One region of the Roseburia yibonii genome, then DNA from elsewhere that is predicted to be linked to it. Evidence: predicted binding sites of a transcription regulator. Region 1 holds the regulator's gene; the other holds the start of a gene.
What was found. Region 1 encodes HrcA, which represses chaperone genes, less so after heat shock. Its sites were predicted from a motif close to TGTTAGCACTCNNNNNNNNNGAGTGCTAACA; they were not measured.
Positions count from the first base shown of each region.

Region 1 (16,479 bases):
CCTCGCTATTCTCCTTCGTTTTCAAAACCGACTTCAAAGTCCAGTTTCTCTACAAACTCCCAGTTGATCTCCTGAATGACGCGGCAGAATGCCAGTTCTGCCGCAAGATACTCTGCCGCGAGCGAATTTTCACAGATCTTCGACTTCTCCCGCTCCAGCTTATCCATCTCTCCAAAAAGATCCGCGTCTTTCTGATTCTGTAACTGATAATTCCGTTTCCGGAATTCCGCAACTCTTTTTTCCACTTCAGGTTTCTCATGAATCCGCGCCTTGATGTCCTGATAATTTTTATATTCCTCGCTCGACCGTATCGCCGCGAGGAGCGCATCAAGCGCTTCTCTCATCTGTTCCATGTTCCTGTCCTCTGCTTTTTACCTAGACTTCCATAATGATCGGGATGATCATCGGTTTACGCTTTGTCTCTTTCCATACAAAATCGCCAAGCGCATCCTTGATCTCTGATTTGATCTTTCCCCAGTCTGTGATATTTTTATCCATACAATGATCCATGGTATCATTCAATACCTGCTTTGCCTCATCCATCAGGCTTTCCGAACCACGCACATAGACAAATCCTCTCGAAACGATGTCCGGTCCCGCAAGCACCTGCCCGGAGCCGCTTTCCAGCGTCAGAACAACGATGATGATTCCCTCTTCCGCCAGATGCTGTCTGTCACGCAGTACGATATTTCCAACGTCTCCGACGCCAAGTCCGTCTACCATGACATCTCCGACCGGTACATGTCCGGTAACTGCCGCTCCATCCTCATCAAGCTCTAATACATCGCCCGATGAGAGCAGGAAAATATGATCTTTGTCAATACCGATCTCTTCCGCGATATGTGCCTGTGCCATCAGATGACGGTACTCACCATGCACCGGGATCGCATATTTCGGTTTTACCAGTGAGTAGATCAGTTTGATATCCTCCTGGCACGCATGACCGGATACATGGACATCCTGGAAGATCACTTCCGCGCCCTTCATGGACAGCTCATTGATGATCTTGGAAACTGCCTTTTCATTTCCAGGAATTGGATTGGAACTCAAAACGATCGTGTCATTCGGTTTGATCGTGATCTTTCTGTGGATGCCGGATGCCATTCTCGATAACGCCGCCATGGATTCTCCCTGGCTTCCGGTCGTGATAAGCACGGTTTTCTCATCCGGATAATTTTTCAGCTCCTCAATATCGATCAGCGTATTGTCCGGGATATTGATGTAACCGAGCTCCTGCGCAGTGGAAATGATATTGACCATACTGCGTCCCTCGATCACCACTTTTCTGCCATATTTATACGCCGTATCGATGATCTGCTGTACACGGTCCACATTGGACGCAAAGGTAGCAATAATGATACGGTTATTCTTGTGATCCGCAAAGATCGTTTCAAATGTTTTTCCGACTGTCTTTTCCGACATCGTAAAGCCAGGGCGCTCCGCATTGGTACTGTCGCACATAAGCGCCAAAACGCCCTTCTTTCCGATCTCGCCAAAACGCTGTAAATCAATGGCATCACCAAATACCGGTGTGTAATCTACCTTAAAGTCTCCGGTATGCACAACGATACCTGCCGGTGAGTAGATCGCAAGTGCCGCCGCATCCTGGATACTGTGGTTGGTCTTTATAAATTCCACGCGGAAGCAGCCCAGATTGATATGCTGTCCGTATTTTACCACCTTGCGTTTCACCTTGGACAAAAGATTGTGTTCGGTCAGCTTGTGATCGATGATGCCCATCGTCAGCTTTGTCGCATAGATCGGCACGTTCACTTCCTTTAATACATAAGGGATCGCACCGATGTGATCCTCGTGTCCATGTGTGATGAAAAATCCCTTTACCTTGTCGATATTGTCCTTTAAATAGGTGACATCCGGGATGACCAGGTCGATGCCGTACATGTCATCTTCCGGGAAAGACAGACCGCAGTCCACTACGATAATGCTGTCCTCATATTCGAATGCCGTGATGTTCATTCCAATCTGCTCTAATCCTCCAAGCGGAATGATCTTTAATTTTGAATGATTACTGTTTTCTGTTGACTTTTTCTTCAAGTCCGCACCTCCATTTATTTTTTGATTCTCCGTTCCTGTTTCATTTTTTAAGATTTGTTCATAACGAGTCAAGCGACCATGCACGCATGTCCGCCTGACTCGTTCTTTGCGGGAATAACCGTCTGTTTCAAACGTTTCCCTATGTATCTTGTTTTTAAAATCAGCTGCCCGTTAATGTTCTATAATTCAATATCGACATCTTCCAGCATCTCGGAAAACACTTTAGCGATTGCTTCTAATTCTGCTTCTTCTTCCACGATCTCATAGACCGCTTCTTTCTCTGTATCTTCGGAAAGATCTTTTAAGACAAATGCATCTGAGTCACCGTCTTCATCTACGGTTACCAGAAGATAGTCCCTGTTATTGATCCTCGTCTGTTCCAATACATAAAACTCCAGACATTCTCCCGTGTCCGGATCGGCAAATTTTATTTTCTCCATGAAAACTCCTATTCTGTCTGATTCTTCAAAGAATCCAGATAGCCCTGAAGTATAAATTCAGCGGCAATTCTGTCCACATACTTTTTACGGTCTTCCCGTCTGATCCCGCTCTCCATCATGACCTGATCCGCAGATACTGTCGTCAGTCTCTCATCCCATAATATTACGGGAAGAGAAGTCCGTCTCTCCAGCATCTCCTTGAATTCCAGCGTCTTCGCGCAGCGCTCTCCCTCCGTATTGTTCATATTCTTGGGATAGCCAAGCACGATCCGCTCCGCACCGTATTCCGCAATGATCTCCTCGATCCTTGCCAGTGTCTGGCGCAGCTTTGTCGGGGATTTTCTCCGTACGATCTCAACTCCCTGTGCCGTGATCAAAAGCTCATCGCTCATCGCAACGCCCACAGTCTTTGAGCCAAAATCCAAACCGATGATACGCATAGTCTCCTCCTACTGCCAGGAATTGGTCTTAATATATTCTTTTAAAATTTCTTCCACGAGTTCGTCACGTTCTACCTTCATGATCAGACTTCTTGCATTATTATGGCTGGTGATATACGTCGGATCTCCTGACATAATATATCCAACAATCTGATTTACGGGATTGTACCCTTTCTCGGACAGTGCATGATATACGATATCCAGTACATCTTTGACTTTGATTTCCGGTTCTTTTTCTACTTTGAAATATTGTGTGTTATTTTTATCCTGCATAATTTCACGCCCTTATTTTTGCTCTTTTGTTCTTCTGAAGTCAAAAGCATCGCTGTTATTATTCTAATACAAATTACATTAAAATTCAACCATAAGATACAGCCCGTCGGAAAGCTCCCGCTCCATTCTGCCGCGGACCATCGTATTTGCGGCATGTCCGTCTGCCCGTACCGCCACTTTTACATACTCTTTTGTATAGCCGGTAAAATAGCGCATACCGTCCAGCTCCATCTCTTCCTCAAGCAGAGCTTCTTTTGTCCTGCCAAGATAAAATTCCCGGAATTCTTCGGACATCTCTTTTTCTAGTTCCAGCAATCTGCCGCTCCGTTTCGTCTTTATGTCCTCCGGAACCTGATCTGCCATAACCGCGGCTTTGGTCCCCTTGCGCTTTGAATATTTAAAGATATGCATTTCATAGAAATGTACGTTCTCCAAGAACTCCCTTGTCGTCTCAAATTCTTCTTCCGTCTCACCCGGGAATCCCACGATCACATCAGTCGTGATCGCCGGATGTTTAAAGTATTTTCGTAAAATCTCACATTTATTCGCATATTCTTCCGTATCATAGCGGCGGTTCATGCGTTTTAACGTCACGTCGCAGCCACTTTGCAGTGACAGATGAAAATGCGGGCAGATCTTTGGCATTCCGGCAAGTTTTTCGGCAAACTCCTCCGTCACAATACGCGGTTCCAGGGAACCGAGACGGATCCGCTCAATGCCATCCACCTTATGGACTTCTTCGATCAGGTGCAGCAAGGTATCACCGGTATCCACACCAAACGAGCTTAAATGGATCCCGGTCAGCACGACTTCCTTATAGCCCTGTTCTGCCAGATGCTCCACTTCACGCAGGACATCCTCTGTCTTTCTGCTCCGCACCCTTCCTCTGGCATACGGAATGATACAGTAACTGCAGAACTGGTTGCAGCCGTCCTGCACTTTAATAAAAGCTCTGGTGTGCTCCGCCGTCTTCTTTAAAAACAGTTCCTCATACGGCTGCCCCTTCTCATTGATGTCGATCACTGCGAGCTCTGTTTCTCCGTTTGCCTTTTCTTCTTCATACTTTCGCAGCAGCCCCGGCAGTTCATGCTTTTTGTTGTTGCCGATCACAATATCCACTGCGGTATCGTTTTTCACCTCTTCCGCCGCCGTCTGCACGTAACAGCCCATCGCGACAACCACCGCATCCGGATTCTGCTTTTTTGCCCGGTGCAGCATCTGACGCGATTTCCGGTCCGCCATATTCGTCACGGAACAGGTATTTATGATGTAAACATCCGCGTATTCATGAAACGGAACGATCTCGTATCCGCACTCTTCAAGCATCTGCTGGACCGCTTCCGTCTCATATGCGTTTACTTTGCATCCCAAATTGTGCAATGCTACTTTTTTCATTGACTTTTTTCCTCACTTTATGTTGACTTTTCCTAAAAAAAAAGTTACTATACTAATATAAAAAGAATTGTAGTAACCAAGGAGGTCTCTATATGAAAACAGTTCAAATTTCATTAAATTCTATCGACAAGGTAAAATCCTTTGTCAACGCTATTACTCAATTCGAGTTTGACTTTGATTTAATCTCTGGCAGATACGTTATTGATGCAAAATCCATCATGGGTATCTTCAGTTTAGATTTATCCAAACCAATTGACTTAGCAATTCATACCGAAGCAAATTTGGATGAAATCATGGAAGTTTTAAAACCATATCTTGTTTAATTAAAATTTCCAAAAGGGAGTGTGCATGCACTCCCTTTTTTTCTGCTCAAAATCATTCCTGTTTTCTATGCTTCTACAAGTATCGTCTCCGTCGTATCGATCGCTTCCTGCATCAGTTCATCAATCTTCTCTTCCAGTTTCTTTTCCGAATTTCTGATCACTTTAAGGCTCGGCTTGGTAACCGGATGCTTTGCAACAAAGATCGTACAGCAGTCCTCAAACGGCTGGATTGAAGTCTCATAAGTCCCGATCTTTTCTGAAATCTCAACGATCTCCTGCTTGTCAAATCCGATCAGTGGACGATATACCGGCATCTCGCAGACTTCATTGGTCACCATCAGAGACTGCATCGTCTGGCTTGCCACCTGTCCAATACTCTCGCCGGTGATCAGTCCGAGACATTTATGATTCTCTGCAAAATGCTGCGCGATCCGCATCATATAACGGCGCATGATGATCGTAAGCTCCTCATGCGGGCACTTTTCATAAATATACAGCTGGATATCTGTAAAGTTGACCACATGCAGTTTGATCGGTCCGGAATATTTTGCAACGATCTTCGCGAGATCGACCACTTTCTGTTTTGCGCGTTCACTGGTGTATGGCGGTGCGTGAAAATAGGTTGCCTCGATCTCAACACCACGCTTTGCGATCATATAACCGGCTACCGGACTGTCGATTCCGCCCGAAAGCAGTAACATTGCCCTTCCCGCTGAACCGACCGGCATTCCGCCCGGTCCCGGGATCTCCGTAGAGTAGATATTGATCTGGTTTCGCACCTCAATGCTTACCATAACCTCCGGGTTGTGGACATCCACCTTGGTCTCCGGAAGTGCGTCAAGGATCTTTTCTCCAAGCGCTGCATTGATCTCCATGGAATTCATCGGATAATTTTTTCTCGCTCTTCTCGCATTGACTTTAAACGTAAAATCCGTCTTCTGATAAGCCGCCTTTAAATAGCGCACCACATCTTCCGCAAGCTTGTCAAAGCCTTCATCATCCACCAGGACGACCGGGCAGAACGCAACGATTCCAAATACATTTTTCAGTGCGGCTACCGTCTCGTCATAATCATACTCATCGCTTATGACCTCGGCGTAGATCCTTCCCTGTTCTTTTCTTACTTCAAATTCTCCATCCACCGGATTCAAGGCAAAGCGGATCTGCTTTACCAGCATATCCTCAAACACATATCGGTTCTTGCCTTTTACTCCGATCTCTCCGTATTTAATCAAAAATGCTCTGTACATTTCCATTTCCTTTCTAATGTCTGGTATACTTCTGCAATGCAGGAACCAGTGTTTTTAACACATCCGCCGCGTAATCGATCTCCTCTTCCGTTGTGTGTACGGAAAAGCTGAACCGCACCGTAGAATCCAGAAGGTTCTGCTTTAACCCGATCCCTTTCAATGTACGGCTCACCGCCGGCTTATTGGAGGAACATGCCGATCCCGAAGACACATAGATCTGTTTGTCCTCTAACGAATGTAAAAGTACCTCTGCGCGGACTCCCTCCACGCTCACGCTCACGATATGCGGTGCGCTGTCACGGCCGGTCTTTCCATTGACCGAGACACCCGGTATCGTTGTGACTTCCCGGATAAACCGTTCCTTTAAGGCATAGAGCCTGTCCTGCTTCTCTTTAAAATCTTCATAAATTTCTGCCGCTGCTTCGCCAAGCCCCGCGATCCCCGGTACGTTTTCCGTCCCGGAGCGCATACCGTTTTGCTGTCCGCCGCCATAGATGATCGGCTTTATCTTTGTTTTTTCTTTCACATATAAAAATCCACTGCCTTTCGGACCATGGATCTTATGTCCGCTCACGGAAAGCAGATCGATCCCGCTTTTCTTCGGATAGATCCTGAATTTTCCGTACGACTGGATCGCATCCACATGTACCAGCGCCTTGGGACACTTTTCATGCACGAGCGCCGCTGCCTCCTCAACCGGCTCTACGGCTCCGATCTCATTGTTGACATGCATGAGTGAAACAAGGATCGTCTGATCGCTCAGTGCCTCCTCCAGATCTTTTAAGGAGATCACGCCGTTTTCATCCACCGGAAGATAGATTACTTCAAATCCCTCTTCCTCCAAAAACTTCATCGGATTTGCAACCGATGCGTGTTCTACAGCAGTCGTAATGATCCGGTTGCCCGTTCTGCGGTTTGCAAATGCTGTTCCGAGAATGGCAAGGTTATTGGACTCCGTTCCGCCGGACGTAAAGATGATCTCTTTTTCCGTCACTTTCAGTGTCTTTGCGATCTTTTCTCTTGCCGCTTTCACATAGCGTTCCGCCTCCACACCTTTCATATGCAGCGAGGACGGATTCCCGTAATCCTCAAGAAGAACCTTTTGCATCAGCGCAAATGCCCGGTCTGAGCACCGCGTTGTCGCTGAATTGTCCAGATATGCTTCCATCATTTTTCCTGTTTAGCCTCCATCATTTCAAGTTCCAGCATCAAAAGTGACAGCGTGGCGATCGCCGCTGTATCGGTACGCAGAATGCGTTTTCCCAGTGAGATCACCTGCATATGCTCCGTGCGCACTTTTTCGATCTCCTCCTCGGAAAAACCGCCCTCCGGTCCGATCATCACACTGATAGAATCCTTCGCATGTAAGGAATCCAGTGCTTCCCGCGTTGCCACCATACCACGTTCATTTTCATAGGGAACCAGATTCACCTGACAGTTTTTTGCGTATTCCACTGCCGAGGCAAAATCCATCACCTCATGTACTACCGGTATCCGGCTCCGCTTGGACTGCTTTGCCGCGCTCTCCGCGATCGCCTGCCAGCGTTTTTTCTTGTTCTCCGCTTTCTTTGCGTCCAGCTTCACCACGCAGTATTTCATCGCAACCGGAATGATCTCGTACACTCCGAGCTCTACCGCCTTTTGGATCACGGTTTCCATTCGGTCGCCCTTCGGCAGTGCCTGAAACAGAAATATCTTTGCACCGAGCTCTGTTCCCGCCGCCTCGGAATCTAAAATATCTGCCTGTACAAAATCATCCCCGAGTTCCAGAATCTCACAGTAGTAATCTTTTCCCTGCTGGTTGCTGACACGGATCTTTTCCCCCGGCTTCATCCGAAGGACATTTTTTATATGATTGACATCCGATCCGGTGATCGTAATAAACTCTTTTCCGATCTGCGCATCTTCTACAAAAAACTGATACATTTCTTTCTCCTGGATCTAATTCTTCTGTGCGGTAATATTTACCCACTCACCCTGATGATTGATCTCAAGCACGGTAAGTCCTGCTTTTTCAATGGCTTCCTTTACTTCATTCTCTTTAAAATCAATGATCCCGGATGTAATGAACACGCCGCCTTTTTTTAACCGCGCAGGGATCACCGGTGCCATCGGAATGATAACATCCGCTAAAATATTCGCAACCACGATATCATAGACTTCCGTCCCGACCTTTTCCTGCAGTGCCACATCATCGATGAGATTTCCCACATAAAACTCACCCATTTCTTTTGGCAGATGGTTCACTTCCATATTTTCATAAGTCGAAGTCATGCAGTTCTCATCCAGATCTGTTCCAACCACATGGGACGCACCGAGTTTCATCGCAACAATCGAGAGAATCCCGCTTCCACAGCCGACATCCAGTACCCGGTCACCCTTCTTCAAGTATTTGCGGAGCTGCCGGATACAAAGCTGTGTTGTCTCATGTTTTCCGGTTCCAAAGGACACACCCGGGTCAATCTCGATCAGGAACTTGTCCTTATCTTCTTCTTTTAACGCTTCCCAGGTCGGTTTGATCAAAATATCATCAATGTAGAAGGACTGGAAAAATTTCTTCCAGTTATTGATCCAGTCAACATCTTCGGTCTGGCTGGATGAGATCGTTCCGGCTCCGACATCCACAAACTGCCGCTGTTCCTCCAGACCCAGCATGACTTTTCGCAGAATTTCCTTCGCGTCTTCCTGTTCTTCCAGATAAAAGCTAACTCTGCTTGTCCCGTCATCTTCCGGAAGTTCCGGCGGGAAGTCAATAAACATCCCCTTCTGTTCTTCCTCCGTCAGCGGTATGTTGTCTTCAATTTCAATTCCCTCAATGCCAAGGTCATTTAACATCGCACTGACAAAATCCTCTGCCTGTGTTGTCGTTTCAATCGTAAATTTATTCCATTTCATTTTTTCACCTTTTGCTCCGTCTGCAATTTTACCTTCTATTATAGAAGGCATACTTGTTTTATATCATAACACAGTTTGTTTTCGGTTGCAACTGCCCCGTTTTTCCCACACACAAGAGAAAACCGCGGCAGTAACATATACTGCCGCGGCCTAGCCTTCCAGTCTGTCTTTCAACTCGTCATATTCCCGGTTGATCTCCTGTATGGTATTGGTATCTCCCGAAATGTTATCCGGATGATAGATCTTGATCAGATCCTTGTATCGCTTTTTCAGTGCCAGCTCACTGGTGACTCCGGCAAAAAACATCTCCCCGCGGATCGTAGCTCCTGAGGAGGATGATCTGCGTTCAAATTCATTGATCTGCTCATAAAAGATCTTCTGCTTTTCCACCTGCTGCTTTTCATCCGCAAGCCTCTTTACTTCCTCTTCCAGAAGACTCCACTTCATGGCAAACAGCTGATTCTCTCTCGCAAGCCTGGCGCGTTCCGATTCACTTTCCCGCTGCAACCGCTTTCTGTCGAGTTCAAGCTGCCTCTGCCCTCTTTTCAGCTCGCGCTCTTTCCTCTCTAAAGAATGCCTTAATACTTCTGCCTCCTCTATGGAAAGAATGCTTCGCTCTGTTCCCTCTTCTGTTTTCTTTCGTGTTGTTTTGCTCTGTTCCATGGTTTTTACCCCTTTTTGACAAACACTCCTTTGCAACCGAAATAAACCATTCACTGATACAAAGTTTACAACTACTTAAAGAGGAAGTCAACTCCATTTCCAAATTTTACCGGACTGTAAAGCAAAAAGGCAATGCCCTTACCGCACTGCCTTTCTCGCTTTTTATTTACATTTCATCAAATGCTTCTTTTATTTTGTCTTTAAATCCTTTTTTCTTCGGTTTCGCTTCCGCTGTTCCCTGCTTCTTTAACGTCTGTCCGGTCTGTTCGTCAAATGCGCGCAGCGCTTCTTTTGCTGCTTCATTCAATCCGGTCGGCACCTGTACAACCAGCGTGACATACTGATCACCACGAACTGCCTTGTTACGCAGTGACGGAACACCTTTTCCTTTCAGCCGGATCTTGGTATCAGTCTGGGTACCCGGTTTTACCTCGTAGAGCACATCTCCGTCTACGGTGTTGATACGAACCTCTCCACCGAGCGCTGCCTGTGCAAATGAGATCGGTGCCGTGGAGTAAATATTCATATCCTGTCTCTGGAAGATCGGATGTCTGGACACCACAACTTCCACCAGAAGATCTCCACGCGGTCCACCATTTACACCCGGTTCCCCTTTTTCACGGATCCTTACGCTCTGTCCGTCATCAATACCCGCCGGGATAGATACCTGTATCTTCTTTTTGCTCGCGATATATCCGGTTCCGCGGCAGTCCGGACACTTCTCCTTAATGATCTGACCGGTTCCGTTACAATCCGGGCAGCTCTGTACATTCTGCACCATACCAAACAGTGACTGCTGGCTGTATACCACTTTTCCTTTACCGCCGCATTTCGGGCAGGTTTCTTTGGAAGTTCCGGGCTTTGCACCACTTCCATGACAGGTCTTACACTCATCTTTTAAAACCAGTTCAATTTCTTTTTCGCATCCAAAAACTGCTTCCTCAAATGTGATCCGGATACTGGTGCGGATATTCGCGCCTTTCATCGGTCCGTTGTTTGCTCTCCGGCTTCTGCTTCCACCGCCAAAGAAGTCTCCGAAAATGTCTCCAAAGATATCTCCCATATCCATACCGGAGAAATCAAATCCGCCTGCTCCTCCGCCTGCACTGCCATCAAACGCCGCATGACCGAACTGATCATACTGTTTTCTCTTCTCCGCATCGCTTAAAACTGCATATGCCTCAGAAGCCTCTTTAAATTTCTTTTCTGCCTCTTTATCCCCCGGGTTCGCATCCGGATGATACTTCTTCGCCAGAACACGATATGCTTTTTTAATTGTTGCTTCATCCGCGTTTCGGTCTACACCGAGCACTTCATAATAATCTCTTTTCTGTTCAGCCATTTTCAATTCCCTCTTCTTTATATATAGACAGCCTGATTATTGTCACATAGATCTTTGCGGCCTCATCCGGCTGTAAAGATCTATATAACAATCCAAACAAGCATGCCTGAAACTTTTCTGTTCCAGGCATGCTTCCTGGCTTGCGCCATCCGCATCCGCGGCGGCATTCATACCGAATCTCCGGTATTTTGCTTCGCTGTCTAATTAAACTTCTTTGTAATCAGCATCTACTACATCATCATCTGCATTGCCTGCACCTGCTGCGCCTGCGTTTGCACCCATGTCCGGTCCTGCTGTCTGACCGCCCTGTGCTGCCTGTGCCTGCTCATACATCTTTGCAAATACTTTCTGTGCAGACTCTGTCAGTTTTTCTTTTGCTGCCTTCATATCTGCGATCTGTGCATCTGTCATGTTTTCCGGCTGCGGATTTGCTTCTACCAGATCCTTCAATGCTTTCAGGTCTGCTTCTACTGCAGATTTGTCAGCCGGATCCAGATTTGCGCCTACCTGATCCAGTGCTTCCTGGGTCTGGAATACAAATGCGTCTGCATCATTTCTGGTGTCGATCGCTTCTTTTCTCTTCTTATCCTGTGCTTCAAATTCAGCTGCTTCTTTTACTGCCTTATCGATATCTTCATCGGACATATTAGAACCTGCTGTAATGGTAATATGCTGTTCTTTTCCGGTTCCAAGATCCTTTGCGGATACATTTACGATACCGTTGGCATCGATATCAAATGTAACTTCGATCTGCGGAACACCACGACGTGCTGGCGGGATACCATCCAGACGGAACTGTCCTAAGGACTTGTTGTCTCTCGCGAACTGTCTTTCACCCTGTACTACGTTGATATCAACGGCAGTCTGGTTATCGGCTGCAGTAGAGAAGATCTGGCTCTTCTTGGTCGGGATCGTAGTATTTCTCTCGATCAGTCTGGTTGCAATGCCACCCATAGTCTCGATGGAAAGAGAAAGCGGAGTAACATCCAGAAGTAAGATATCGCCTGCGCCTGCATCACCTGCAAGTTTACCACCCTGAATGGATGCACCGATTGCTACACATTCATCCGGGTTCAAGGATTTGCTCGGCTCTTTGCCTGTGATCTGTCTTACCTTATCCTGTACAGCCGGGATACGGGTAGAACCACCAACTAAGAGTACCTGGCCAAGATCCGCATTGGTAAGTCCTGCATCTTTCATTGCGTTCTGTACCGGGATTGCTGTCTTTTCTACCAGATCATGTGTCAGTTCATCAAATTTTGCTCTGGTAAGGTTCATATCAAAATGCTTCGGTCCTTCAGCAGTAGCTGTAATGAACGGAAGGTTGATGTTTGTTGTTGTTGCGGAAGAAAGCTCTTTCTTTGCTTTCTCTGCAGCTTCTTTCAGACGCTGCATTGCCATCTTGTCACCGGAAAGATCAACGCCTTCTGCTTTCTTGAATTCATCGATCATCCACTGTGTGATACGGTTATCAAAATCATCACCACCAAGATGTGTATCACCGTTTGTAGATAATACTTCGATAACGCCGTCACCGATCTCAATGATAGATACATCGAATGTACCACCACCTAAATCGTATACCATGATCTTCTGCTCTTTTTCATTGTCAAGGCCATAAGCAAGCGCTGCTGCGGTCGGCTCGTTGATGATACGTTTTACATCAAGACCTGCGATCTTACCTGCGTCTTTGGTTGCCTGACGCTGTGCGTCATTGAAGTAAGCCGGTACTGTGATGACTGCTTCTGAAACTTTTTCTCCAAGGTATCCTTCCGCATCCGCTTTTAATTTCTGTAAGATCATTGCGGAGATCTGCTGCGGAGAATACTGTTTTCCTTCGATCTCTTTCTTGTAATCCGTACCCATGTGTCTCTTGATAGAAGAAATGGTCTTTTCTGCATTGGTAACTGCCTGACGTTTTGCCGGCTCACCAACCAGTCTTTCTCCTGTCTTGGTAAAAGCCACGATAGAAGGTGTTGTTCTTGCGCCTTCCTGGTTTGCGATAACGGTAGGTTTTCCACCTTCCATAACTGCTACACAGCTGTTTGTTGTTCCTAAGTCAATACCAATTATTTTACTCATAATAAAGCCTCCTGATTAAATATATTCTTTATTTTGAATGTTTGTTTCCTGCCTGTTACTGTACTACTGCTACCATGCTGTGTCTTACGACTGAGTCATGGTAAATGTAACCCTTTTGTAATTCCTGAGCCACAATTCCGGAATCGTATTCTTCACTTTCCACCTGCATGACTGCATTGTGGAATTCCGGATCAAACTCCTTGCCAACTGCTTCGATCGGTTTTACGCCGATCGCGTCAAGCTCTGTGAGCATCTGACGATATACTTTATCCATTCCGTCAACGAAAGCACTGTCTTTTTCGTCTTCCGGAACAGCTGCAAGTCCTCTTTCAAAATTATCAATGACCGGAAGAATCTTTTCGATCACGCTTTTCGCGCCCGTCTCGAACATCTGTGTTTTTTCTTTTTCCGTCCGCTTACGGAAGTTATCAAATTCCGCCATCTGGCGTTTCACCTGATCGGTCAGTTCCTCGATCTTCTCATCCTTTTTGTCTTTCTTTTCCTTTTTCTTAAAGCCGCTCTTTTTTTCTGTCTTTTCGGCTTTTTCCTCTTTCTTCGGTTCTTCTTTATCTTTTGAAGTATCTTTCTTTTTCTCAGCCTGATCTGCGGCATCTTTTTCGAGATCTTCCAAAACCTCTTCTAATACTTCTTCCTCTTTTTTCTTATCTGACACTTTGTTAGCCCCTTTCTCCTACTTCTTTCTGCGATCCAAGATTCCATCCAGCTGTGCCTTCAGATTCTTCAGATTGCTCATGACGTTCTCATAATCCATACGCTTGGGTCCGATGATTCCGATCGTTCCCTTCACGCCTTCGCCCAATTCATACGTTGCTGTCACCACACTGCAGTCCTTCATGGTCTGAATCGGTGCCTCATTTCCTATATAAACCTGGATTCCTGTCTGTTCCTCGTCTTCCGCGAGGTTCTCTGTAACCAGGCTGACCAGCTGATCTTTTTCTTCAAATGCGTTAAGCAGCTCACTTGCATTTCCGGAATCACTGAGTTCCGGGTATTTTAAGATGTTCGTTGCCCCGCTGGTATATATTTCCAAATCCTCGCCTTCATTGATCGCCTCGGCAACCGCATCCAGTACACTGCCGATCAGCTTGCTGTGGATTCCTGCTTTTTCCTTTAGTAAAGCGATCGTTCCAATATTGATCTCTTCCATGGAAAATCCGGTAAGGTTGGTATTTAACAGCATATTCAGCTTTAACATCTGCTCATTGTCGATCGGCTCATCGACCGGGATAATCTTATTCTTTACCAGATTGCCTTCCAATACTACAACCACCAGAATATTATGTTCATCCACATTCGAAAGCTGTAAAAACTTCACCTTGCTGTGATGTGTCTGTGGGGAAGTGATCATTGTCGCATAGTTTGTATTCACGGCTAACAGCTTTGCTACCTGCTGCAGCACCTGATCCATCTTTTCCGTATGCTCGATGACGAATGCTTTCATATCCGCCACTTCTTTGTCCTTTTCCTCCATCAGATGATCGACATAAAACCGGTATCCTTTATCGGAAGGAATTCTGCCTGCCGAAGTATGCGGCTGTAAGATATAGCCCAGTTCTTCCAGATCAGACATTTCATTGCGGATCGTTGCCGAACTCAAATTTAAATCGGTATATTTGGAAATTGTCCGGGATCCCACCGGTTCTCCGGTCTCCAGATAATTCTTGATAATCGCATTTAAAATTTTGGTTTTCCGTTCATCTAATCCGTTGTCTTCCATGTTCTCACTTCCGATTCCTGATATCTTTTTGTTTTGTTAGCACTCACTTGTTTGGAGTGCTAATTTCTATGTATTTAAGATAGCACCATACATTTTCTTTGTCAACACCTATTTCAATTTTTTTCAAAAACAAAGAGGATCCGCATGGGAATCACCCACACCAATCCTCTTTTTCCTTTTTCTTAATAATATGCTGCCATGTCAAAGACCATCCGGAAGATCCCGACGACACTGTAGATCACACTTCCTGCAACCAGTAAGGAATAGATCACCGTATAAATGATCGGAAATGTTTTCTTTCTTCCTAATATATAGGCACGCCATATGTAATACCCCGGGCGTAAAAAGATCGCGAACAGGATCAGTCCGGTAATCTTGTAGCCAGCCTTGTTAATCTTTACAATGTCAAGTACCAAAAATACGATCATCGCGATCGAGAGCGCAAACGCGATCACGCTGCACGCCACATACCCGCCGGAATAAAGCAGTTCCGGGTATGCTCCGTTATAGTATCCGGAAAACTGCATCACTGACAAAATATCATTTAACATGACAAGCGAAACCACGATCTGCAGAATAAAGATCACAAGCAGCAGATTACAGAAAACATCTTTCACCTGACTTTTCGGCTGCGGTGCCTGCCACTGCGGATTTCCGCCCTGCCAGTACTGCTGCTGCCCCTGCCACTGTCCGTTATTCCACTGTTTGTTATCCCACTGTGGATCTCCCCCTGGATATGGCTGTCCCCCGTTTGTATAATTTCCATCCATAATTCCAAGTCCTCCTTTTATTGTTTGTACTTATCATACTGTTTTTCCATCCCGTTTGCAACTGCTACTTATCGAGCAAAAACTGTGCCATCACATAATTACTGACATCCAGCCCGCGCTCTGTCAGGAAGATCCGCCCATCCTCTTTTCTCAAAAGCTGATCCGCGATCTGCTGCTCTAACACCGGTCCGTAGACAAGTTCCACCGTAAGCCCGAATGTCTGTCGAAAACATTCTGTCGAAATCCCATCGGTCATACGGAGTCCGAGAAACATAAACTCTTCCATCTGGCTCTTTTTGTCCAGCTTTTCCTGCTCGTACGCCAGATAATCTCCGCCAAGATAGTCCGTGAGATCCGTTGTATTATGGAAGCGTTCATTTTCTAGCAGGGAAGCGCTTCCCAGTCCAAATCCAAGATAATTCTCTCTACGCCAGTAACCGATGTTGTGCCGGCACGCATATCCCCTTCTCGCATAATTGGAAATCTCATAGCGCTCATAACCATGCGCCAAAAGCAGTTCCTTCGTCCGCTCATACATCAGGCGTTCTGTTTCCTCCGATGGAAGCATCTGCGGCTTCTCACCCTTCTCACGCAGCAGCTCATCCGCCTCATACTTCTCATAGAAGGGCGTTCCCTCCTCTATGATCAGGCTGTACGCCGAAATATGCTCCGGTTTGAGCGCAAGCACCCGCCGCAGGGTCTGCTCATAACTTTTTAATGTCTGTCCGGGAAGTGCCGCCATCAGATCGATATTAACATTTGAAAATCCTTTTTTGCGGATCAGATCATAGCTTTTTAAAAAGTCCTCATAGG
Region 1 is NZ_JACOQH010000001.1:36,854-53,332, forward strand. Features, by position in the region: gene H8Z76_RS00170 (YlbF family regulator) at 6-353, opposite strand; gene H8Z76_RS00175 (ribonuclease J) at 376-2,055, opposite strand; gene H8Z76_RS00180 (DUF1292 domain-containing protein) at 2,235-2,495, opposite strand; gene ruvX (Holliday junction resolvase RuvX) at 2,504-2,935, opposite strand; gene H8Z76_RS00190 (IreB family regulatory phosphoprotein) at 2,945-3,208, opposite strand; gene mtaB (tRNA (N(6)-L-threonylcarbamoyladenosine(37)-C(2))-methylthiotransferase MtaB) at 3,287-4,603, opposite strand; gene H8Z76_RS00200 (HPr family phosphocarrier protein) at 4,696-4,926, shown strand; gene thiI (tRNA uracil 4-sulfurtransferase ThiI) at 4,992-6,176, opposite strand; gene H8Z76_RS00210 (cysteine desulfurase family protein) at 6,190-7,344, opposite strand; gene H8Z76_RS00215 (16S rRNA (uracil(1498)-N(3))-methyltransferase) at 7,344-8,102, opposite strand; gene prmA (50S ribosomal protein L11 methyltransferase) at 8,118-9,071, opposite strand; gene H8Z76_RS00225 (J domain-containing protein) at 9,222-9,734, opposite strand; gene dnaJ (molecular chaperone DnaJ) at 9,901-11,076, opposite strand; gene dnaK (molecular chaperone DnaK) at 11,281-13,158, opposite strand; gene grpE (nucleotide exchange factor GrpE) at 13,214-13,831, opposite strand; gene hrcA (heat-inducible transcriptional repressor HrcA) at 13,850-14,896, opposite strand; gene H8Z76_RS00250 (hypothetical protein) at 15,079-15,666, opposite strand; gene hemW (radical SAM family heme chaperone HemW) at 15,731-16,479, opposite strand, start outside.

Region 2 (16,479 bases), on a different contig from region 1:
ACTGATCTCCCCGCCGCCACATCATGATATCTACTCGATCGAAGATCTGGAGCAGCTGATCTACGATCTGAAGAATTCAAACCGTGACGCGAGAATTTCGGTAAAACTGGTATCTGAGGCAGGCGTTGGTACAGTAGCAGCCGGTGTTGCAAAGGCAGGAGCGCAGGTTGTACTGATCTCCGGTTATGACGGTGGTACCGGTGCGGCTCCGCAGAGTTCCATCCACAATGCGGGACTTCCGTGGGAGCTCGGGCTTTCAGAGACACATCAGACACTGATCATGAACGGACTGCGTAACAAGGTTCGTATCGAGACCGACGGTAAGCTGATGAGCGGACGTGATGTTGCGATCGCGGCACTGCTCGGTGCAGAGGAATTCGGTTTCGCGACTGCACCGCTTGTAACAATGGGCTGTGTCATGATGCGTGTCTGCAACCTGGATACCTGTCCGGCAGGTATTGCGACACAGAATCCGGAACTGCGCAAACGTTTTGCGGGAAAACCGGAATATGTAGAAAACTTCATGCGCTTTATCGCGGAAGAACTGCGTGAATATATGGCAAAATTAGGTTTCCGTACCGTGGATGAGATGGTCGGAAGAAGTGATCTGTTAAAGGTTCGTGAGGATCTGGCAGGACATGAAAAAGAGATCGATCTGTCCAAGATCTTAAATAACCCGTTTGCGGACGCAAAGCAGAAGGTTACCTTTGATCCGAAACAGGTATACGATTTTGAACTTGAAAAGACCAAGGATGAAAAAGTCCTCTTAAAACAGCTCGCGGGAGCGCTCGAAAAGGGCGAGAAGCGCAGCATTGACGTGGAAGTGACCAACACCGACCGTTCCTTTGGTACGATCTTTGGTTCCGAGATCACAAAACGTTATGATGACAAGCTGGATGAGGATACCTTCATTATCAAATGTAACGGCGCTGGCGGACAGAGCTTTGGTGCGTTCATTCCGAAAGGACTGACCCTGGAACTCGTCGGCGACAGCAACGATTACTTCGGAAAAGGTTTATCCGGCGGAAAACTTGTGGTATATCCTCCGGCAGGTGTCAAGTTCAAAAAAGATAAAAATATCGTAATCGGTAACGTGGCATTGTACGGTGCGACCAGTGGGAAGGCATTTATCAACGGTGTTGCCGGTGAGCGGTTCTGCGTGCGTAACTCAGGCGCTACCGCAGTCGTAGAAGGTGTCGGCGATCACGGATGTGAATACATGACCGGCGGACGTGTGGTAGTCCTTGGAAAGACCGGAAAGAACTTTGCGGCAGGTATGAGCGGCGGTATCGCGTATGTACTCGATGAAGATAACGATCTTTACACCCGCATGAACAAGGAGATGGTATTCTCCGAGGAAGTGACATCCAAGTATGATGTTATGGAATTAAAAGACATGATCAAAGAGCATGTCGCACTGACAAATTCGGAAAAAGGAAAAGCAATCTTAGACAATTTCAGCGAGTATTTGCCGAAATTTAAAAAGATCATTCCGTATGATTACAACCGTATGATGATGGCGATCGTCCAGATGGAGGAAAAAGGTCTTTCTTCCGAACAGGCACAGATCGAAGCATTCTACGCAAATATGAAGAATTAGGGAGGGGACGCAAAGATGGGAAAACCAACAGGATTTATGGATTATGAGAGAGAAACAGCAAAGGCGGTTTCACCAAAAGAGCGTATTAAGAACTTTAACGAGTTCCATACACCTCTCTCGAAAGAAGAACAGCAAAAACAGGGCGCGCGCTGCATGAACTGCGGCGTTCCGTTCTGCCAGTCCGGCGAGATGATTTCGGGTATGGCTTCCGGCTGCCCGCTTCATAACCTCGTTCCGGAGTGGAATGATTTGGTATACAGCGGAAACTGGGAACAGGCTTATAACCGTTTAAAGAAGACCAATAACTTCCCTGAATTTACATCAAGAGTATGCCCGGCACTCTGTGAGGCGGCTTGTACCTGCGGCCACTGGGGCGATTCCGTTTCCGTAAAGGAAAATGAGCACGGGATCATTGAAAATGCCTATGAGCAGGGCTACGCGGCAGCAAAACCGCCAAAGGTACGCACCGGAAAGAGAGTCGCAGTCGTAGGCTCAGGTCCGGCAGGACTTGCGGCAGCAGACCAGTTAAACAAACGTGGACATCAGGTTACTGTATTTGAGCGTGATGACCGTGTGGGCGGACTGTTAATGTACGGTATCCCGAACATGAAGCTGCAGAAAGAAGTCATCGACCGCAAGATCAATGTCATGAAAGAAGAGGGCATTGAATTTGTGACCGGCGCAAATGTCGGAAAAGAAGTAAAGCCTGCAAAACTTTTAAAAGAATATGACCGCGTGATCTTAGCCTGCGGTGCGAAAAATCCGAGAGATATCAATGCACCGGGCAGAGACGCAAAGGGAATCTATTTTGCAGTGGATTTCTTATCCGCAACGACAAAGAGCCTTCTCGACTCTGGTTTAAAGGACAACAAATATATTTCCGCGAAGGGTAAAAAAGTCGTGATCATCGGTGGCGGTGACACCGGAAATGACTGTGTCGGAACCTGTATCCGTCATGGTGCCGCTTCCGTGACACAGCTTGAGATGATGCCGAAGGCACCGGATACCCGTGCAGAGGACAATCCGTGGCCGGAGTGGCCGAAGGTCTGCAAGACAGATTACGGTCAGGAAGAAGCGATCGCGGTATTCGGACAGGATCCGCGTATCTACACTACGACAGTCAAAGAATTCTTAAAGGATAAGAACGGAAATCTCTGCGGCCTTAAAGTCGTAAAGCTTGAGGGCAAAAAGGATGAGAAGACCGGCAGAATGCAGATGGTGGAAGTACCTGGTTCCGAGAGCAAGATGGACGCAGACCTGGTACTCATCGCGGCAGGATTCCTCGGTACACAGAAATATGTGGCAGATGCTTTTGGTGTAGAGTTAAATCAGCGCACCAATGTGGCAACCGAAGCAGGAAAATACGCGACCAGCGTACCGAATGTATACACAGCGGGTGACATGCACAGAGGACAGTCCTTAGTTGTATGGGCAATCCGTGAGGGCAGAGAGGTAGCAAGAGAAGTAGATGAAAGTCTGATGGGTTACTCCTATCTGTCGGTACAGTAAAATCAAAACAGAATGAGAAAAAGGATCGTTATCACAGAGCCTGTGATGCGGTCCTTTTTCATTGACAGGAGGGGAAATATCTGTAAAATAAAAAGAAGTGCAAAATAAATAAGAAAGTATAGAGAGAATAAGATGAAAGCAGTATTTTTTGATATTGACGGAACGATCTGGGATGCGCATATGTGGATCCCGGAGAGTACAAAACGGGCGATCCGGGCATTGCGTGAAAACGGGCATCTGACCTTTATCTGTAGTGGAAGGACACGCGCGTTCATTCAGGCGGAGGAACTTCTTGACCTGGGATTTGATGGTATTATCGCGGGATGCGGGACATATATTGAAGAGCACGGAAAAGAACTCTTTTATAAGAAGATCGAAGAACAGGAAGCAGAGCGTGTGCTTGCGATCTTCCGTTCCTGTCATATGCCGGTAGTCATGGAAGGAAAGAAGGATCTGTATCTGGATGCGGCAGAATTTGTGGGGGATGATTATCCGGACCGCATGCGAAAAGAGATCGGGGAACACCTGCTTCCAATCACCGGAAATGAGGGAAAGTGGGAGATCTCCAAGTTTTCCTGCGCGCTGCCGGATCCGGCGTATCAAAAGGCAGTTGAAGCATTGAAGGAGGACTATGAGATCCTGATCCATGATGCCCCGGTTGCGGAATTTGTGCCAAAGGGATTCAGCAAAGCCTCCGGGATACAGAAAGCCTGCGAGCTCTTCTCAATCGCGCGGGAAGATACTTATGCGTTCGGAGACAGCGTGAACGACCTGGATATGTTGCGGTATGTCGCACATGGTGTGGCAATGGGAAATGGAACGAAAGAGGCAAAAGAGGCGGCGGACTATGTGACAACGGAATTAAAAGACGATGGGATCTATCAGGGTCTGCTGCATTATGGTCTGATCCGCGAAATATAAAATAATCATAAAAATGAGAAAAGTAAGAAAAAGAGAGTAAAACATAAGAAAAAACGAGAATACGAGAGAAAAACACAAAAAAATAAAAAGAAATTCTGGTTGCACATTGAAAAGGAAAATCATAATATATGAATTATCAGTTAGCACTCAAACGAAATGAGTGCTAATAACACAAAAATCGATAAAAAGCAGACTTGAATTAAGGAGGAATAAAAATGAAATTAGTACCATTAGGAGACAGAGTTGTATTAAAACAGCTTGAGGCAGAGGAAAAAACAAAATCAGGAATTATTCTTACCAGTGCAGCACAGGAAAAGCCGCAGGAAGCGGAAGTTGTTGCAGTAGGTCCTGGCGGAGTGGTAGACGGAAAAGAAGTTACCATGCAGGTCAAAGAAGGACAGAAAGTCATTTATTCTAAATATGCGGGAACAGAAGTAAAACTCGACGGAAATGAGTATATCATCGTAAGACAGAGCGATATTCTCGCAGTAGTGGAATAAGTTTAAAAAGTAAAAAATCAAGATAAAAATAATTGGAGGCAGATATCATGGCAAAAGAGATTAAATATGGCACAGAAGCAAGAGCAGCTTTGGGTGCAGGTGTAGATAAACTGGCAAATACCGTAAGAGTAACATTAGGACCGAAGGGAAGAAACGTAGTTTTAGATAAATCCTATGGCGCTCCGCTCATCACAAACGATGGTGTTACGATCGCAAAAGAAGTGGAACTGGAAGATGCGTTTGAAAACATGGGCGCACAGCTCGTAAAAGAAGTTGCGACAAAGACCAATGATGTAGCAGGTGATGGTACCACAACCGCAACAGTTCTGACACAGGCAATGGTTCAGGAAGGAATGAAGAACCTGGAAGCCGGCGCAAATCCGATCGTTTTAAGACGTGGTATGAAGAAAGCTACCGATGAGGCAGTAAAAGCGATCAAGGCAATGTCCGCAAAAGTAAACGGCAAAGATCAGATCGCAAAGGTTGCTTCTATCTCTGCCGGCGATGAGACCGTAGGAAACATGGTTGCTGACGCAATGGAAAAAGTATCCAACGACGGTGTTATCACGATCGAGGAAAGCAAGACCATGCAGACAGAACTTGACCTCGTAGAAGGTATGCAGTTCGACCGTGGATATATCTCCGCATATATGTGCACCGATATGGATAAGATGGAAGCGGTTTTAGATGATCCGTACATCCTGATCACTGACAAGAAGATCTCCAATATCCAGGAAATCCTTCCATTGTTAGAGCAGGTCGTACAGTCCGGTGCAAAACTTCTTATCATCGCAGAAGATGTAGAAGGCGAAGCACTTACAACACTGATCGTAAACAAACTGCGTGGAACATTCAACGTAGTTGCTGTAAAGGCTCCGGGATATGGCGACAGAAGAAAAGCAATGCTTGAGGATATCGCGATCCTTACCGGCGGTCAGGTAATCTCCGATGAACTTGGTCTTGACCTGAAAGAGACTACAATGGATCAGCTCGGACGTGCAAAATCTGTAAAGGTTCAGAAAGAAAACACCGTTATCGTTGACGGCGAAGGCGACAAAGATGCCATCAAAGGAAGAATCGGTCAGATCCGCGCACAGATCGAAGAGACCACATCTGAATTTGACAAAGAAAAATTACAGGAAAGACTTGCAAAACTTGCAGGCGGCGTAGCAGTCATCCGTGTCGGCGCAGCAACCGAGACAGAGATGAAAGAAGCAAAACTCCGTATGGAAGATGCTTTGAACGCAACAAGAGCAGCAGTGGAAGAAGGAATCATCGCAGGCGGCGGTTCTGCATACATCCATGCGACCAAAGCGGTTTCCGCACTTGCTGATACCCTGGAAGGTGACGAGAAGACCGGTGCGAAGGTAATCTTAAAAGCACTCGAAGCTCCGCTTTACTACATTGCGGCAAACGCTGGTCTGGAAGGCGCAGTCATCATCAATAAAGTAAAAGAATCCAAAGAAGGATTCGGATTTAACGCAGCGACAGAGGAATATGTAGATATGGTAGAAGCTGGTATTCTTGATCCGGTTAAGGTTACAAGAAGCGCATTACAGAACGCAACTTCCGTAGCATCTACACTTCTTACAACAGAATCCGCAGTTGCGAATATCAAAGAAGATGCTCCGGCAATGCCGGCAGGCGGAAACCCGGGAATGGGTATGATGTAATCTGAAATTCATGGAATTACAGAAAGTTGAGATACAAAGGGGTATCTGCACGATGCAGATGCCTCTTTCTTTTGTTGGCGCCGTGTGCTAGAATGAATGGATGAAAAAGGAGGCGGACAAAAGATGAAAGCGCTTGTATACAATGGAAAAACAGCGGAGTACCGGACGGACTATCCAAAGCCTGTGCCAAAAGAAAGAGAAAGCCTGGTTAAGATCCTGCTTGCGGCGGTATGCAACACGGATAAAGAGGTGCTTGCCGGATATAAACCGGATTTTACCGGGGTTATGGGACATGAATTTGTCGGCATCGTGGAGGCGTCAGACCGCCCGGAACTGATCGGAAAACGGGTGGTCGGTGAATTGAATCAGGCGTGTGGCCACTGTATTTACTGTAAAACGGGAAGACCGACACACTGCTCCACCAGAAAGGTCATAGGGCTGAATGAGAAGGACGGCTGTTTCGCGGAATATATGACGATCGCCACGGAGCTGCTGCATCCGGTTCCGGATGAACTTGAGACGGAGCGTGCGATCTTTACGGAGCCGCTGGCGGCGGCAGTAGAGCTGACCACGCAGGTTCATTTTGATGTGAAAAAGAACTGTGCCGTGATCGGTGACGGAAGGCTCGCGCTTATGATCACGGAGGTGCTTTCGCTTTACGGCATGGATCTTACGGTGATCGGCCATCATATGGAAAAACTGGAACGTTTTGCGCCTTATGCGAACGTGACGACCGAAGGAGAGCCGGAGGGCTACGAATATGTGGTGGATGCGACCGGAAGAGCGGAAGGATTAAAGAGCGCCATGCGCTATGTGAGAAAAAAGGGAATGATCGTCTTAAAAAGTACCTATGCGGGGGACGCAAAGATCAATATGAGTGAGGTCGTTGTGAACGAGCTTACGATCGTCGGAAGCCGGTGCGGCCCGTTTGAGCCGGCGTTAAAACTTTTAAAACGCAGACTGATCGATCTGCCGGAGATCGAACTGCATGAACTTGCCGATTATGAAAACGCCTTTTCGTCACGCGCGTTTAAGGCGGGATTCCGGTTTGATTAGCCCAAAATAAGAAATGGACAAAACAGCAAATGCATGATAAAATGGCTGTTGTTGTTAAAAATATTTTTCAGGAGGAAATATTATGAAGAAGAAAGTAGTATCATTGATGCTTGTTGCAGCGATGGCATGCTCTATGGCAGCATGTGGATCATCCAATGCAGATGCGGGAAAAACAGATTCCGCAGCAGAGAGCACAACCGGTTCAGATTCCGCAGCTTCTACGGAAGCAGCGTCCACAGGAGAGACAGCAAATAACGCGTTAAAGATCGCGATCGTGAGCAGCCCGTCCGGTGTGGATGACGGTTCCTTTAACGAAGATAACTACAATGGTATCCAGAATTTCATCAAGGAGAATCCGGACAGCACCGTAACTCCGATCCAGGAGACAACCGGTGATACCGATGCGGCAGTTCAGGCAGTAGCTGATATCGTAGCAGATTACGATGTTATCGTATGTTGTGGATTCCAGTTCGCAGGAATCGGAACGATCGCGCAGGACAATCCGGATGTAAAATTCATCCTGGTAGATTCTTTCCCGACAGATGCAGACGGAAATACCATTGAAGCAGATAATATCTATGCAATGTGCTATGCGGAGCAGGAAAGCGCCTTCTGTGCTGGTATGGCAGCAGCACTTGAGACACAGACCAACAAAGTTGCAGTTGTAAACGGAATCGCATATCCGTCCAACGTAGATTACCAGTATGGTTTTGAATGTGGTGTCAAATATGTCAATGAGACAGAAGGCAAGGATGTAGAATGTGTAGAACTTCCTTCCTATGCCGGAACAGATGTCATGGGCAATGATGTAGGCGGAAACTATGTAGGTACTTTCGCAGACGAAGCAACCGGTAAAGTAGTAGGACAGGCACTGATCGATGAAGGTGTCGATGTGATCTTAGTTGCGGCAGGCGGATCCGGAAACGGTGTGTTCACTGCAGCAAAAGAAGCAACAGATGTCAAAGTGATCGGCTGTGACGTTGACCAGTATGATGACGGAGCAAACGGAGATTCCAACATCATCCTGACTTCCGCGATCAAGAACATGCATCTTACGGTATACAACGCACTGTGCGATATCGCAGCAGGAAGCTTTAAGGGCGGAAACGTAACTCTGCACGCAGATACCGATGCAACCGGATATGTCAGCGAAGAAGGCAGATGCCAGCTCTCCGCAGAAACGATCGACAAGATCAATGCAGCATTTGATAAAGTAAAAGACGGAACCATCGTTCCGGCAGCAGATGCTACAGTAAATGATATTACTCCGGAAGATTTTGAAGTAAAATAAAGAAAAAAGTAAGAGTACGGGGAGCCGGAAGGCTCCCTGTCTTTTAGGAGGATTTACATGTCTGATTACATTGTGGAAATGAAACACATTACGAAACGGTTTCCCGGAATTGTCGCGAATGATGATGTGACGCTCCAGATCAAAAAAGGGGAGATCTTTGCGCTGCTCGGGGAAAACGGTGCGGGAAAATCTACACTGATGAGCATGCTGTTTGGAATGTATGAGCCGGATGACGGAGAAATTTTCATCCGCGGAAAAAAAGAAAAGATCGATTCCCCAAACTATGCCACAAAATTAAACATTGGAATGGTGCATCAGCATTTCAAACTGGTGCAGAACTATACCGTGGCAGAAAACATTATCATGGGCATGGAGCCAACGAAAAAAGTGCTCGGACTGTTTCGTACGGTAGATATGAAAAAGGCGAATGCGGATATCGAGGCACTTTCCAGAAAATATGGCCTGGAAGTAAAGCCTACCGATGTGATTGAAGATGTAAATGTTTCGATTCAGCAGCGTGTAGAGATCTTAAAGATGCTTTACCGCGAAGCGGAGATTTTGATCTTTGACGAACCGACTGCGGTGCTGACGCCGCAGGAAATAGAGTTCCTGTTAAAGATCATCAAGGGACTGCGTGACGGCGGAAAAACGATCATACTGATCACGCACAAACTGGAAGAGATCAAAAAAGTAGCGGACCGCTGCGCGATCCTCTGCCGCGGCAGACTGATCGATGTGCTGGATGTCGCAAAGACGGATACCAAAACCATGGCGAATCTTATGGTCGGACGTGAGGTCAGCTTCACAACGGAGAAAAAGCCGGCGTCTTTCGGAAAAGAGATCTTAAAAGTAGAACATCTTACGGTAAAGAACCGGGATCATTTTGAGGTGGTAAAGGACGTATCCTTTACGATCCACGGCGGCGAGATCTTTGCGGTTGCCGGTGTCTCCGGAAACGGTCAGATCGAGCTTGCGGACGCGATCGCCGGACTGATGCATGTCTACAGCGGAAAAATTTATCTAAACGGTAAGGAGATCACGGCGGAACCGATCCGGAAACGCGCGGAAGCCGGTATTGCCTATATCCCGGAAGACCGGCAGAATTTCGGACTGGTGATGGATTTTTCCCTTGCGGACAATCTGGGGCTGCGCGGCTATTACAGAGAGCCGTATGCAAAAAAAGGCGTGTTAAACCAGAAAGTATTTGCGGATAACAGTAAGAAATTGATCGAAAAATATGATATCCGGAGCGGACAGGGCGCGACAACGATCACGCGCTCGATGAGCGGCGGAAATCAGCAGAAGGCGATCATTGCAAGAGAGATCGAGACAGAAGCAGATCTTATGATCTTCGTACAGCCGACCAGAGGACTGGATATCGGTGCGATTGAGAACATCCACAAGCAGATCATCGGAGAGCGGGATAAAGGAAAAGCGATCCTTTTAATTTCACTGGAACTGGATGAGGTTATGAACCTTGCGGATACGATCGGTGTTATTTACAACGGAAGTATCAATAAAATTGCGGATGCAAAATCCCTGACAGCCAACGAGGTTGGAGAATTTATGATGGGGGTAGGACACAATGAATAAGAATGCTAATATCGTAGAAAAAATGGTGCTTGCCACGATCGGTCATGAAAAAAGACAGAAGATCGCGATCCCGGTCTTTTCGATCCTGGTGGCGCTTATCGCGGGTGGTATCGTGATCGCGCTTCTTGGACATAATCCGTTCTATGCGTTTTATAATCTGCTGCAGGGCTGCGGCATTGCGCCGAAAGCTTCCTACGCAGGAAAAAAGGGCATGATCACGGATTTTATGGACTTCATGGATAACCTCACGCCGATGATCTTCGCGGCACTTGCTGTGGCAGTGGCGCTCCGTTCCGGTCTCTTTAATATCGGGGTTTCCGGACAGATGCTTGCGGCAGGTTTTCTTGCAACGGTTACAGTGGGTTACACCAGCCTTGCGGCACCGATCGCGAAACCGCTTGTCGTGATCATCGGAATCCTTGCGGGTGCATGTGTCGGCGGACTGATCGGCTTCCTCAAATACCGTTTTAATATCAATGAGGTCGTTTCTTCGATCATGATCAACTATATTTTAGAATATGTGATCAGTTTCTTTATCAATATGTATTTTGTCGATCCTGTATCAAGACAGTCCAAAAACGTTTCCACGGCGGCAAGACTGACGTTTACCGATGTGGAAGTCGGGGGTTACAAGATGGATATCCCGCTCGGCATCATTTTAGCGATCCTCACGGTATTTCTGGTTCGCTTTATCATGAACCGTACAGTGCTCGGATTTGAGATGAAAGCGGTCGGCTGTTCCCGCACGGCGGCAAAGTACGCCGGGATCAAAGTCGGAAAAAATATCGTGATCACCATGGTGATCTCCGGTGCGCTCTCGGGACTTGCGGGAGTGACCTATTACCTTGGATATTTTGCATCCATTCAGCCAAAGGTACTGACATCGACAGGATTTGATGCGATCGCGGTATCATTGCTTGGAAATAATAATCCGGTCGGAATCATCTTCTCCTCATTTTTGATCACAGTGATCAGCAAGGGAAGCACATACATGAGTTCCGCTTCCGGGGTACAGCAGGAGATCGCGTCGGTCATTACGGGAATCATCCTTTTGTTCTCCGCGTGTGGCGCGTTCGTGCGCTATAAGACCGGCAGACTGCGTGATACGGTAAAAGAGAGAAAGGGGGAAAAATAAATGAATACGATTATTATTGACGGACTTGCGTTTTCCCTCCCGCTTTTTATCATGGCAGTCGGAGGTATTTACAGCGAAAAGAGTGGTGTGACCAACCTGGCGCTCGAAGGACTTCAGGGCTTCGGTGCGTTTGTCGGCGCACTGGTTGCGGTTCTCGCGGCGGAAAAAATGTCGGGAAGCTCCGCACTTCCGTTTTATCTTGCCATGATCTTTGCCATGGTGGGCGGACTTTTATTCTCCCTGATCCATGCGTTACTCTGTATCCGGTTTAAGGCAGATATGGTCATCAGCGGTGTCGTAGTCAATACACTTGCGATGGCATTGACGGAGTTTTTGACCAAACAGATCAACGCAAGCCATTTTAACGCACCATCCGATAAATTCGTACTCGGCGTGTGCAATAAGATAACGATCCCCGGCATTTCCAAAATACCGGTACTTGGAGCGGTATTTACCAATATGTATCCGTTCGAGTTCGTGATCGTTGTGATCGCGTTTATCGCATGGTTTGTGATGTATAAGACAAGATTCGGTTTACATCTGCGTGCGTGCGGTGAGAATCCGCATGCCGTGGATGCGGCAGGGATGCAGGTCGGACACATCCGGCTGATCGCAGTCATGGTATCCGGCGCGCTGTCCGGTCTTGGCGGTATCTGCTTCGCGTATTCGATCTCCGCGAATTTTTCACCGAGCATCTATGTCGGATACGGTTATCTCGCGATCGCGGCATATATCTTCGGAAACTGGAAGATCCTGCCGACGCTTGGCGCGTGTCTGCTTTTCGGACTGGCGCGTTCCGGCGGCTACAAGTTAGTCCAGGTACTCGGAATGCCGAGCAGCTATCAGGATCTTGTCATGATCCTGCCGTATGCGCTCACACTGTTTTTGCTTATTTTCTTCAGCAAGAAGAACCGCGCTCCGCGCGCGCTTGGAGAGATTTACGACAAGGGTGCCCGCTAGGAGAAAAAACGGTTTTCGAAAAAAGATTGTATCAGGGTGGGAAGTATGGTACAATTTTAGAGTTAAAAAATACTTCAGGAGGGTATCACAGTGAGTAAAGTAGCAGTTCTTACCGACAGTAACAGCGGTATTACACAGGTAGATGCAAAAGAGTTGGGCGTATATGTAATACCAATGCCATTCTTTATAAATAACGAAACATACTATGAGGATATCGATCTGACGCAGGAGCAGTTTTATGAAAAACTGGTGGATGGCGTAGATATTTCCACTTCCATGCCGATGGTGGGAAGTGTGACAGATACATGGGACAAGTTATTGCAGGAGTACGATGAGATCGTATATGTTCCGATGTCAAGCGGGCTCAGCAGTTCCTGTGAGACTGCATACATGCTTTCCCAGGACTATGACGGAAAGGTTCAGGTCGTAAACAATCAGCGTATTTCCGTGACACAGCGTCAGTCCGTCATGGATGCGAAAGAGCTTGCCGAAAACGGAAAGAGCGCCGCAGAGATCAAGGAGATCTTGGAGCAGCACAAGATGGAATCCAGTATCTATATTATGGTGGATACCTTAAGCTATCTGAAAAAAGGCGGAAGGATCACTCCTGCAGCAGCAGCGCTTGGAACTCTGCTTCGTTTAAAACCGGTTCTTCAGATCCAGGGAGAGCGTCTGGACGCTTTTGCCAAGGCGAGAACAGTGAAACAGGCAAAGAGCATTATGATCGAAGCCATGAAAAAGGATTTCAAAGAGCGTTTTGAGAGCGAAGACGGATCCAAGATGCATCTTGAGATGGCTTACACGCATGATCTTGCGCAGGCAGAACAGTTTAAAAAGGAAGTGCAGGAAGCATTTCCGAACAATGAGATCATCATGCAGCCGCTGTCACTCAGCGTTTCCTGCCATATCGGACCGGGAGCGATCGCGATCGCATGCTCAAAGAAGATTGAATATTAAAATGAAATGAGATCATAAAAAGGGACAGGCACACAGTTTCGTGTGACCTGTCCTTTCTGATAACAGCAGAAAAATAATTACTTTTGCCGTATGCGCGGGAGATTCCAGCGGAAATGCGCGGCGAGCAGGCGGATGATGAGGACTACGGCAGCGCCGAGAAACAGAGATATGGTATCCCGGATGTAAAGGCGCAGGATGATGTAGCAGACGGCACCGAGGATCGATGCGATCGCATAGACATGTTTGACAAAGACGAACGGGGTCATGCCTGCCATAACGTCCCTTAACATACCGCCTCCGATACCGGTGACTGCACCGACAAAGATCAGAAGAAAAATATTATTTTCAAAAGATGCCTCGATCGCGGTGCGGATCCCCATCACAGTGAAAACGCCAAGACCGATCGCGTCAAGCGATATCATGACGCGCTCATAGGTCTCAAGAAAGCGGCTTGAGAGCAGTTCCTGATTCAGATAAAAGATAGTGAACAGGATGCATGAGATCAGGATGGAAGCACCGACATAGCTGAAATTCTGAAACATTTTCGGTGGTGTGATGCCGAGGATGATATCGCGGATGCATCCGCCGCCCACGGCAGTCGTGATGCCGAGCACATTTACGCCAAAGATATCCATATTTTTACGGATACCGACCAACGCCCCGGAGGAGGCGAAGGCAACGGTTCCGATCATTTCAAAGATATAAATGATAAGGTTACTGTGATTCATAATTCCTCCACAAGAAAAAGTTTACTCCTAGTATAGGAGAAAATGCCCCGAAAAACAAGAGGGAAACATTGCATTTCTAAGGAAGATAACATAGAATAAAAGGCAGGAAAAAGATAAGGGACAGGCAAACTATGAATGTAAATCTGGAATACTATAAGATTTTTTATTATGTGGGAAAATACGAGAGCATCACACAGGCTGCCGAGGCGCTTGCGATCTCCCAGCCTGCGGTCAGCCAGGCGGTAAAAAATCTGGAAAAGAATCTGGGCAGTGCACTGTTTGTGCGGACCTCCAAGGGCGTCCGGCTGACGGTGGAGGGAAAGCTGCTTTATTCCTATGTTCAGCGTGGATACGAATATATTCTGTTGGGAGAGCGGAAGTTTCAGGAGATGCAGGATCTGACCAAGGGAGAGATCCGGATCGGAGCCAGCGATATGACCCTGCAGTTTTACCTGCTTTCTTATCTGGAACGGTTTCATGAGACGTATCCGGGAATCCGTGTGACAGTTACCAATGCGCCGACGCCGGAGACACTCGGATATCTGCAGGCCGGAAAGATTGATTTCGGGATCGTAAGCACGCCGTTTCAGGCGGGAAAACACATCAGGGTGCGCCCGGTAAAGGAGATCGAGGATATTTTTGTGGCGGGGAAAAATTTTGAATCGCTAAAGGGAAAAGAACTGGATTACCGGATACTGGAAGAACTGCCGATCATGTGTCTGGAGGGAAATACTTCGACCAGAGGCTATGTGGAGCAGTATTTAAAAGATCAGGATGTGGTGCTGCATCCGGAGTTTGAACTTGCGACCAGTGATATGCTGATCCAGTTCGCGCAAAAAAGCCTCGGCGTCGCAAGTGTGGTAAAGGATTTCGCAGAGCCGAAGATCAGAGAGGGAACGCTCTTTCAGTTAAAGTTTAAAGAGAAGATCCCGAAAAGACAATTCTGTCTGGTGACGGATCAGAGAGTGCCGCTGTCGGCAGCCGCCGGTCAGATGCTTGGGATGCTGGAAAACGAAATAAGCGGTAGTTATGACGAATATAATAAACATTGATTTTACTTATAGACACTTTTCGTGTATAATCAATAAGTAAAAACAGGGAATAAAAAGCAGGTTTTTACGCCTGCTTTTTCTATGCCCGTAAATCAGATGATGTAACAAATCAGGAGGATAAAAAGAATGGTTAAAGCAGTTGTTGGTGCAAACTGGGGAGACGAGGGAAAAGGCAAGATTACCGATATGCTGGCAAAGGAAGCCGATATCATTATCCGCTTCCAGGGTGGAGCGAACGCAGGTCATACGATCGTAAATAATTATGGTAAATTTGCGTTACATACCTTACCGTCCGGTGTTTTCTACAATCATACAACAAGCATTATCGGAAACGGAGTCGCACTTGATGTGCCGAAATTAATGAATGAGATCAAATCTCTCACAGACCGTAATGTTCCGGCACCGAAGATCTTAATCTCCGACCGTGCGCAGATCGTAATGTCTTACCACATTCTTTTTGACCAGTATGAAGAAGAACGTCTGGCAGGAAAATCATTTGGTTCCACCAAATCCGGTATCGCGCCGTTTTATTCTGACAAATACGCGAAGGTTGGTTTCCAGGTCAGCGAGATCTTTGATGATGATGTGATCCGCGAAAAGGCAGAGCGTATCTGTGCGCAGAAAAATGTCCTGTTGGAGCACCTCTATCATAAACCGCTGTTAGTTCCGGAAGACATCGTAAAAGAACTGCAGGGCTACCGTGATATGATCGCTCCTTATGTATGTGATGTTTCCGCATATCTCTGGAATGCGATCAAAGAGGGAAAGAACATTCTCTTAGAGGGACAGCTTGGAACCTTAAAAGATCCGGATCATGGTATTTATCCGATGGTAACATCTTCTTCCACACTGGCAGCGTATGGTGCGATCGGTGCAGGAATTCCTCCTTATGAAATAAAACAGGTAGTTACCGTATGCAAGGCATATTCAAGCGCAGTAGGCGCAGGCGAATTTGTCAGCGAGATCTTCGGCGATGAGGCAGATGAGCTCAGAAAACGCGGCGGAGACGGCGGCGAATTCGGCGCGACCACAGGCCGTCCGAGACGTATGGGCTGGTTTGACTGTGTTGCCTCCAAATATGGATGCAGACTGCAGGGAACAACAGATGTGGCGTTTACCGTACTTGACGTACTTGGCTATCTCGATGAGATCCCGGTATGTGTTGGATACGACATTGACGGAAAGGTTACGACTGATTTCCCGACGACTACGATGTTAAAGAAAGCAAAACCGGTTTACGAAAAACTTCCGGGCTGGAAATGCGATATCCGTGGAATCAGGAAATATGAAGATCTCCCGGAGAATTGCCGCAAATACATTGAGTTTGTGGAAGAACACATTGGCTTCCCGATCACAATGGTATCAAACGGACCGGGCAGAGACGATATCATTTACCGTTAAGTAAATAAGAAAAGCTGGCGGGAGCCCCTGTACATTTTGTGCAGGGGCTTTTTGACGTTAAGCGGGATGTGGAACGCATCCCGTCTCTGTGTAAGTTGACGAG
Region 2 is NZ_JACOQH010000004.1:90,210-106,688, reverse strand. Features, by position in the region: gene gltB (glutamate synthase large subunit) at 1-1,600, shown strand, start outside; gene H8Z76_RS07140 (glutamate synthase subunit beta) at 1,616-3,109, shown strand; gene H8Z76_RS07135 (Cof-type HAD-IIB family hydrolase) at 3,242-4,030, shown strand; gene groES (co-chaperone GroES) at 4,246-4,530, shown strand; gene groL (chaperonin GroEL) at 4,578-6,203, shown strand; gene H8Z76_RS07120 (alcohol dehydrogenase catalytic domain-containing protein) at 6,327-7,259, shown strand; gene H8Z76_RS07115 (BMP family lipoprotein) at 7,342-8,550, shown strand; gene H8Z76_RS07110 (ABC transporter ATP-binding protein) at 8,608-10,143, shown strand; gene H8Z76_RS07105 (ABC transporter permease) at 10,136-11,278, shown strand; gene H8Z76_RS07100 (ABC transporter permease) at 11,279-12,238, shown strand; gene H8Z76_RS07095 (DegV family protein) at 12,329-13,195, shown strand; gene H8Z76_RS07090 (trimeric intracellular cation channel family protein) at 13,273-13,923, opposite strand; gene H8Z76_RS07085 (LysR family transcriptional regulator) at 14,055-14,975, shown strand; gene H8Z76_RS07080 (adenylosuccinate synthase) at 15,102-16,376, shown strand.
Region 2: a site for HrcA is predicted at 4,169-4,199, ahead of groES (co-chaperone GroES). Genes of this name have one in related genera too.